2 regions of the Roseburia sp. TF10-5 genome follow, and region 1 is predicted to be linked to the other one. Evidence: riboswitches for the same ligand, from Rfam matches in the RefSeq annotation. Region 1 holds a riboswitch; the other holds the start of a gene.
The links. A riboswitch is a leader RNA that binds a small molecule or an ion and turns the genes downstream of it on or off. The one in region 1 is predicted to bind FMN.
Positions count from the first base shown of each region.

Region 2: it holds a riboswitch for FMN, as region 1 does, so the genes downstream of both, ribD (bifunctional diaminohydroxyphosphoribosylaminopyrimidine deaminase/5-amino-6-(5-phosphoribosylamino)uracil reductase RibD) here and DXD06_RS10690 (ECF transporter S component) in region 1, are expected to answer to the same signal.

Region 1 covers NZ_QTYW01000010.1:80,676-85,408, reverse strand. The annotation lists gene DXD06_RS10700 (ATP-binding protein) at 1-602, opposite strand, end outside; gene DXD06_RS10695 (LytR/AlgR family response regulator transcription factor) at 827-1,615, opposite strand; gene DXD06_RS10690 (ECF transporter S component) at 1,779-2,408, opposite strand; FMN riboswitch at 2,547-2,678, opposite strand; gene DXD06_RS10685 (DUF2752 domain-containing protein) at 2,770-3,216, shown strand; gene DXD06_RS10680 (uracil-xanthine permease family protein) at 3,222-4,628, opposite strand; gene DXD06_RS10675 (DUF975 family protein) at 4,686-4,733, opposite strand, start outside.
Region 2 covers NZ_QTYW01000024.1:2,965-7,697, reverse strand. The annotation lists gene DXD06_RS15405 (RNA-binding domain-containing protein) at 1-980, shown strand, start outside; gene DXD06_RS15400 (aldose 1-epimerase family protein) at 1,278-2,132, shown strand; FMN riboswitch at 2,201-2,315, shown strand; gene ribD (bifunctional diaminohydroxyphosphoribosylaminopyrimidine deaminase/5-amino-6-(5-phosphoribosylamino)uracil reductase RibD) at 2,525-3,655, shown strand; gene ribE (riboflavin synthase) at 3,637-4,281, shown strand; gene DXD06_RS15385 (bifunctional 3,4-dihydroxy-2-butanone-4-phosphate synthase/GTP cyclohydrolase II) at 4,316-4,733, shown strand, end outside.

The sequences.
Region 1 (4,733 bases):
AAATAATTCATCTTAGCCGTATCATTAGGTCTTGACAGGATAAGTGGCATACCACCATAAAATGCGTATTCATCAAATGCTTCATTTTTATCCCCACCAACAGCAGAGTAATATTCCGCAAAACTAAGTGGATGTACTCTTATTTCATCACTTCGTCCTCTAAACTCAGTAAGGATGTCACTGGAAAGCATTTTTGAATTGCTCCCTGTCACATAAACATCTAAATTCGATAAACCTCTCAAATCATTAAGAGCATCGTAAAAAGTAATTTTCTTACCGTCCGGATTATATGGATTAGCCACCTCATCAGACATTTGAATTTCATCAACGAAAAGATAATACTCGTCTTTGCTCTTTTCCACTTTCTCTCTTACATAAGATGAAAGAATAAGCGGATTACGATATTTAATGTCTTTCGCAAGGTCAAGCTCAATCGTAATAATCTGTTCTTCTTTTACACCATTTTCAATTAAGTAATCCCGGTATATATTTTTAAGAAGATAGGATTTTCCGCATCTCCTGATACCGGTAATTACTTTCACTAATCCATCAAAACGATATGAAATCAACTGCTCAAGGTAACTATCACGCTTAATTTCCATAAAGCCCACTCCATTTCACTGAAAATTTCTGCCTATTCAGGCTTTTTCATTCAATATTATATATGTTATCTATCAGACTTTCAAGTTGTCATTGAAAATTATAGCCTAAAAAGGCTAAAATATTCAGTGAAAATATTATTATCTTTCTCTAAAAAATGCCATCCCACCACTTTTTTCGTGATGAAACGGCATTTTTAGTCCATTTATTCAGTTCGTCACAGCATTTATTCCTGCGTTAACAGGTAATCCTTCCATATCTGTGACAGCTCATCTTGTTTTTGTGCACAGTGTATCTCATCCAGTGGGAATAACATGCATCCGCAGTGTCCCGGAAATGTCGGGAAACAGATAATCTTAAGTTCGGTGCCTATCTCCGGACTGTAAGCCATAATCTCAAGATGTTCTCCATACAGCGTTACCCGTTCGTAGGTACACAGCCATTTATCGTCCATATTGGAGAAGATACTGCCGAAGGTATTCCCGATCAGTCCGGTCAATGGTACATGCTCCACCTCTGCCAGCTTCTCATTGCCATAGCGGAAGATCCAGTCCACTGCATGCCTGTCCTCATTGAATACCATCTCGATATCCGTAAAGGCAAATGGCATCTGATCAAAGCTCCGATAAAACGCATGATACTCTTCCGGTGTCTTTGGTGTATTCGGCATGGCAAAGCCCTCAATCAGTTTTTTCTGCTTTTCCTGCAGCTGGGCAAGGATTTCTTTTTTCCTGCGGGTTGCGTAGTTTAACTCTTCTCCGTTGATAAGTGTCAGCGTATCTTCCAATGCATGGATTGCCATGATACACACCAGATAGGTACGGTGTACTTTCAGAAAATATTCCCCGACCTGTGCCTCCATTGCCTCTAAGGTGCTTCTGGTCTTATATACGCTTCCGCTTGTCACATGAATGTAACAGTCATTCACCGATGCCTTAATATATAGGATATCTGTGACATCGATTACCCTACGCTTATGACCTGCCTTAATTTCCAGTGTTCTCTTAAACTGCATGATAACTGTTACTCCTTGTGTCTTACGGATTTGTTATTATTTTACTGTATATTGGGTGTTATGGCAATGAGGAGTTTTATCATGTTCTCTTTTAACTCTCCTTAACATTAAAAGTGGCCATGCTAATAAGCACAGCCACCATGAAGACTCACCAGAGGCGATGTCATTCACTTAAACGTCCCTTTAAAACTGGAGATAACGGTTTGTAAATCAGCATACAGATGACAACTGCAATCAGTCCTTTTACAATTGTAAATGGAAGATTAAAGCAGATCAGGCACTGCAATACGCTTTTCATGGATGGTGCAATTGCCTGATACATCTGCAGGATGGCTTCCTCTGCCATACCAGCCTTGTAATAAACCGGGTAAACCACAAAATAATTGGAAAACACACTGACTATTCCCATGACTAATGCTGCAACCAGACCACTGACTACTGCACTCTTTTTGGTCTTTTTATGTTTGTAGATATTACCTGCAATTGCCACAAACACGGCTCCGAGAATAAAATTGGAAAGTTCTCCAACAAACATACTGTTTGAAAATGCCAGATGGAGAACGTTCTTGATCAGACAGATCAATACCCCACACACTGGTCCGAGCGCAAAGCTTCCAAGTAGTGCCGGCAGATCCGAAAAATCAAATTTGATAAATGATGGCATGATCGGAATGGCAATCTCCAGATACATAAGCACGAACGCTACGGCAGAAAGCATCGCCGTAACCGTAATATAGCGTACTTTTGTATTCATGCCTCCCTGTTTTACTGCTGTCTTTGTCTGTTCACTCATACGAACTCTCCTTTCAGAATCAATGGAATTCCAGAGGAGTGTTGCCTGCATATATGATCAGAAAATAAAAAACCGATAGATTTCTCTATCGGGGTTCTTTTTCTAGCATACAGTCAACAGTGCAAACATTAATTTGCACTTTTTCTTCTCTCATCCAGACTATACTGTCGGTACCGGAATCTCACCGGTTCGGCTGCAAAAAGCAGTTCACGGACTATACCGTCGGTCGGGAATATGCGTCATCCGCAGCACCCTGCCCCGAAGAATTCCTTCTTTATTTTTCATCGTTATTATATTCACATTGTCCGAAAATGTCAACACCGGCTGGACTTTTTCCCATTCATTTGCTAACATAATTTCCATGAAGATTTCAAATATATTACGCACGGACAAAACTTTAGATTTTTCTTTTTATATCATCGGCTGGGTATGTCTTATTCTCGCACTCGTGCTCGGACTTGCATGGAAAAGCGGTTATTTCCTGTGGATATTTCCTCCGGATGGCTGTGTCCTGCACAATCTGACCGGGTACTACTGTCCCGGATGCGGCGGCACACGCGCAATTCATGCCCTGCTGCACGGACATATTGTGCGCTCTTTCTTTTACCATCCGATTGTTGTGTATACCGCTGTCTTTTTCGGCTGGTTTATGCTGTCCCAGACCATAGAAAAAGCATCCCGCGGACGTTTTGCCATCGGGATGCATTATCGTGATATTTATCTGTGGATCGCGCTTGCCATTGTACTGCTCAACTGGCTGGTCAAAAATCTGTTTCTCGCCGTCTTTGGCATTGCACTTCTTGGATAAACATTCTATTTCTGATTTTTCAGTTCCTGTTCCAGCTCATGCGGACGCAGATCCACACCGCGAGATGCATCTCCTTCCGGGTCTTTTCCAAATGCATAATCATTTCCCGGCAGAATCGCATTGAGCACGATTCCGGCAATCGCTGCGATGGCAAGGGATGTCAGGGTAATGGAAGTGCTTCCGATCGTAAAGGTCAGTCCATCTGAGAATCCGAGACCGGAAACTAAGATCACACCTGCAATAATGAGGTTTCTGGACTTGGTGAAATCCACATGGTTTTCAACCACATTTCTTACACCGATAGCAGAAATCATACCGTAAAGAATAAAGCTGACACCGCCAATAATGGATGCCGGCATCGAAGCAATAATCTCTGCTACTTTCGGGATAAAACTTAAAACGATCGCATAACATGCCGCAAGACGGACAACCTTCGGATCATGTACACGGGACAACTCCAGAACGCCTGTGTTCTCTCCATAGGTTGTATTTGCGGGTCCTCCGATCATTGCAGAAATGGAAGTTGCAATTCCATCACCGATCAGGGTACGATGCAATCCCGGGTCCTCAATAAAGTTCTGTCCTACCGTTGCAGAAATCGCGGAAATATCTCCGATATGCTCCATCATGGTCGCAATGGCAATCGGTGCCATGATAAGAATCGCTGTAAGATTAAATTTCGGCAGGATAAACGGTGGAAGTCCGACAACAGCCGCCGAGGAAACGCCGGAAAAATTTAAAATAACAGATCCGTCCGGATTCGTAAAACCAAGTCCCTGCAGAACCAGTGCGAACACATACGAAATCACAACTCCGAGAAGAATCGGAATAATCTTAAACATTCCTTTTCCCCAGATATTGAAAATAATGATAACTGCCAGTGCCACAATTGCAATGAGCCAGTTTGTGGATGCATTGCTGACCGCAGACGGTGCAAGGCTCAGTCCGATACAGATAATGATCGGGCCGGTCACCACCGGTGGAAGGAAACGCATCACACGTTTTACACCAACGCACCGGATGATCAGTGCAAGGATCAGATACAACAATCCTGCCACAACAATTCCGCCACACGCATACTGCAGTTTTTCTTTATCTGCCATATTGGCAAATATCCCGGTATCCAGTGCCGCAACGCTGGAAAAGCCTCCCAGAAAAGCAAATGAAGATCCCAGAAAAGCAGGAACCTTAAATTTGGTACACAGATGGAAAAACAAGGTACCGAATCCTGCACAGAACAATGTCACCTGTACGGACAATACCTGTGAGGTACTCTGAAAATAGCTGTTTACCAGAATCGGTACAAGAATTGTCGCTCCGAACATAGCGAACATATGCTGCAGACCAAGCAGCAGCATTTTCGGCGTACCCAAAACCCTGGCATCTCTTATAATGTCTTTTTGTTGGTTCATTATGAAAAACTCCTCCTAATAATAGTATATTCTAATATCCGGCAATCAGCCGGAGCATTAGCTTATGTTTGATGGGATCTCCCCGACCACATCCAGATAAAAAAT
Region 2 (4,733 bases), on a different contig from region 1:
TTGAAGATTTCCGAAAGAAGGCAGGACTTTCGGGGCATGATGTAAGAAAAGAGCAGTTGTTTAATTGGAAAATTTTGAAGAAAAGCGAAGGCAATGTGCTTGCATCAAATGCGTATGTGCTGCTAACATCAGATTATTTTCCGTTTGCAAAGACGCAGTGCGCCGTATTCAAGGGAACGGATAGAACGGTTTTTCTTGATAAACGGGAATATACTGGACCGATATACAAGCAGATAGAGAGTGCGGTTGATTTTGTTTTGAGAAATATCAGACTTGGAGTGACAATAGATGGCTTAGTGCGTCGGGAAAGCTATGAACTCCCAGTAGAAGCAATTCGTGAAATGATAATCAACGCACATTGTCACAGAAACCTGTTAGATGAATCCTGCATACAGGTGGCAATTTATGATGATCGCTTAGAAGTGACATCTCCAGGTGGACTATACAATGGACTAACCTACGAGGAAGTGATGAAAGGTCATTCCAAGATTAGAAACAAGCTGATTGCAAATATATTTGGTCAGATGGGACTGGTAGAAGCGTGGGGAAGTGGCATCAGAAGAATTATAAGTGTTGCTGGAGAATATGGACTGCCTGTTCCGACTGTGGAAGTATTTGATGATATGTTTCGGGTGAATTTATATAGGAATGTGCAGCATAATGCAAATGGTGGAGAAAATAGTGGAGTAAATGGTGGAGTAAATGGTGGAGTAAATGGTGGAGTAAATGGTGGAGTAAATGGTGGAAATGATTTCGGAGATAAAGTCCGTATCAGAGAAAAAGCACAGAAATTGACGGAGACTCAGGAGAAAATACTAGATTGTATAGCAGAAGATAAATATATTTCGGTCAAAAAAATAGCAGACAGAATAGATATATCTAGGCGGACTGTTGAAAATAATATTAAAAAAATGAAAGAATCAGATATTGTGGTTCGTCATGGTTCACCGAAAAATGGGTATTGGGAGATTATAGAATAAACTGTAATTCTGAAAAAGTATATCAGCAAAAGTGTAAAGGAGTGAATGTATGTCAGAGTGGTTTTCCCTGAGCTTGTGAATAAAAATATACCAAAGCAGATTAACACTATTGTAAACAGAGACAGTAATCCGGAGGAACCCAGAGTGCTTGCACTTGAAGATTTAGTATCTGTTGCTACTTCTTCGCAAATTCAGTCCATTGACAAACCTCGGTAAAATAGCATAAGATAAAATGGACAGGGAGAGAAAAAGTGAAGCGGTAACGCGTAATTTATAGAATCAGAGGAGATGGAACATATGGCAAGACATAAGCTCGAGAATGAACTCATTGCAATCGAAGTGGAGGAACATGGGGCAGAATTAAAATCTCTGGTCCGTAAAAATACCGGAAAAGAATATATGTGGAAAGCTGATCCAAAATTCTGGGGACGCACCTCACCGGTACTGTTTCCGTTTGTTGGAGCGGTAAAAGACAAACAGTTTCGTACCAAAGGACAGACTTACACCATGGGACAGCACGGATTTGCCCGCGATATGGATTTTACGCTGGATTCTCAGACGGAGGATACGCTCTGGTTTGTATTAAAATCCAATGAGGAAACCATGGCAAAATATCCTTATGCGTTTACCCTTCGTATTGGATATCACATCGAGGAAAATAAGCTGGAAGTGCTCTGGCAGGTGGAAAATCCTTCGGAGGAAGAACTTCCGTTTTCGATTGGCGGGCATCCGGCATTCAATCGTCCGAAAAATTGTAAAATCCGCTTTGATGTAGCTGGTCCGCTTACAAGTACAACGATTGTGGATGGTCTGGTCGGAAACGGTACTGTGGATTATGAATTGAAAAATAGTTATCTGACAGTTACCGATCATCTGTTTGATGATGATGCCCTTGTGATTGAAAATCAGAATGTGCATGAAGTCTCTCTTTGTGACATGGAAGGAAATCCCTATCTGACCGTTACGATGGATGCTCCATTGTTTGGAGTCTGGTCACCGGCGGGAGCAGATGTACCGTTTATATGTGTAGAGCCATGGTATGGACGCTGTGACAGTGCTGATTTTACCGGAGATTTAAAAGATCGGGAGTGGGGAAATCTGATTGCACCGGGCGGTATCTGGAAAGCCCATTATACGGTGGAGGCAGTATAGAAAGCCAGAAAAATTCTCTTGACAGAAAAGGAAAGAAAGATTATAGTCTTATACATAGACAATTTTATAAAGATCTTCAGGGCAGGGTGCAATTCCCTACCGGTGGTATAGCCCACGAGCCGCAAGGCATGATTCGGTGAAACTCCGAAGCCGACAGTACAGTCTGGATGAAAGAAGATAAAGGATAGAAACACAAGAACCCGTGTATGGTTGTGGTGGATATTGAAATGTTTGCTCTGGAATTTATTTCCAGAGCATTTTTTATTTCCTATGAATAAAAGGATTTGAAAATATATCCCCGGCAGCAGAACACGGTAAAAAGAAGCCCTGAGCATTTGCTTGGGGCTTTTGTGGTATGGCGAAGCCATATCACTGATGAAAAAGGAGAAAAAATGACAGATGAATATTACATGCGCCGAGCAATAGCACTGGCACAAAAAGGAGAAGGACAGGTATCCCCGAATCCTCTGGTAGGTGCTGTGATTGTAAAAGATGGAAAAATTATCGGAGAGGGATATCACGAACACTACGGACAGCCACATGCAGAACGGAATGCACTGGCTAATTGTATACAATCCCCGGAAGGGGCTACGATTTATGTGACCTTAGAGCCGTGCTGTCATCATGGAAAACAACCACCATGTACCGATGCTCTGCTTGCCGCAGGAATTCGCAGAGTAGTGATTGGTTCGAAAGATCCGAATCCACTTGTTCATGGAAAGGGCATCCGGATTTTGCGGGAACATGGAGTAGAAGTGACTGAACAGGTATTACAGGACGAATGTGATGAAATGAATGAAGTATTTTTTCATTATATCCAGACAAAACTTCCGTTTGTCATTTTAAAATATGCGATGACACTGGATGGAAAAATTGCCACGTATACCGGGGCATCCCGCTGGGTGACAGGAGAAGCGGCGCGTGCGCATGTACACCGTATGCGGAACCGTTACCATGCCATTATGGTTGGCGTGGGAACGGTACTTGCGGATGATCCGATGCTGACCTGCCGGCTAGGAAAAACAGAAAATGGGGTAAACCCGGTGCGCATCATTTGTGATACAGCATTGCGGACGCCATTAGAATCACAGATTGTGCGTACCGCAAAAGAAGTTCCAACGATTATAGCAAGCTGTAACCGGCAGGAAGCCATGCATATGCCATATGTGGAGGCAGGATGTCAGATTTTAGTCACACCGGAAAAAGATGGGCAGGTAGATCTTTGGGATCTGATGCGACAGCTTGGAGAACAGGAGATTGACAGCGTGATTCTCGAAGGTGGTGGAACTTTAAACTGGTCGGCTCTGCAAGCTGGGCTTGTACAGAAGGTGCAGGCATATGTGGCGCCTAAGCTGTTTGGCGGGGCAACAGCCAAAACCCCGGTTGAGGGGCAGGGATTTTTAAAACCTGCAGAGGCCGTGACATTAAGCCGGACAAAAGTTACAGCGTTGGGATCGGACTGGTTGATAGAGGGATACCCGGCGACAGAGGGGAGGCCATTATCATGTTTACAGGAATCATAGAGGAGATGGGAACCATTGAAAACATTGCAAAAGGCGCACATTCTGCGGTGTTGACGATTAACGCCAGAAAGATACTTGAGGATGTGCATATCGGAGACAGCATAGCGGTAAACGGAGTCTGTCTGACGGTCACTTCCTTTGACCACGAAAGATTTACTGCGGATGTCATGCATGAAACTTTAAACCGGTCGGCACTGGCACAGTGCAAAAGAAAAAGTCCTGTGAATCTGGAACGTGCAATGTCGGCAAACGGACGCTTTGGAGGGCATATTGTAGCCGGACATGTGGATGCGACCGGACAGATGGCCGGGCGCAAGCAGGATGACAATGCCATATGGATCCGGGTGGAGGCGCCGCCGGAAGTCCTTCGGTATGTGGTGGAGAAAGGTTCCATTACCATCGATGGCATTAGTCTGACCGTTGCCGCGGTAACTGCGCATGATTTTTCGGTGTCGATGATCCCTCATACGGCAGAGGTGACAACGCTTGGAAGCAAAAAAGAGGGAGAACTGGTAAATTTGGAAACCGATATCATCGGAAAATATGTGGAAAAACTGCTTCATCCACAGGAAGAAAAAAAGGAAACCCACATCACCCAGGCGTTTCTTGAAAAATATGGATTTTGAATGGTTATAACAAAGAAAACAGGAGGAAAGAATAATGGAAGGATTTGCGACGGTTGAAGAAGCACTTGAGGAATTACGAAACGGAAAACTGATTTTAGTCACGGATGATGAAGATCGTGAAAATGAAGGCGATTTTATCTGCGCTGCGGAATTTGCCACAACAGAAAATATCAATTTTATGGCAATGCATGCCAAAGGGCTTATTTGTATGCCGATGTCTGCAGAATATGTAAAAAAGCTTCATTTTCCGCAGATGGTCGAAACGAATACCGACAACCATGAGACAGCATTTACCGTTTCCGTGGATTATGTGGAAACAACCACAGGCATTTCCGCTGCCGAGCGTTCCATGACCGCCATGCGCTGTGTGGCAGAGGATGCAAAACCGGAGGATTTCCGGCGTCCGGGACATATGTTTCCGCTTCTGGCAAAGAAGAACGGGGTGCTGGAGA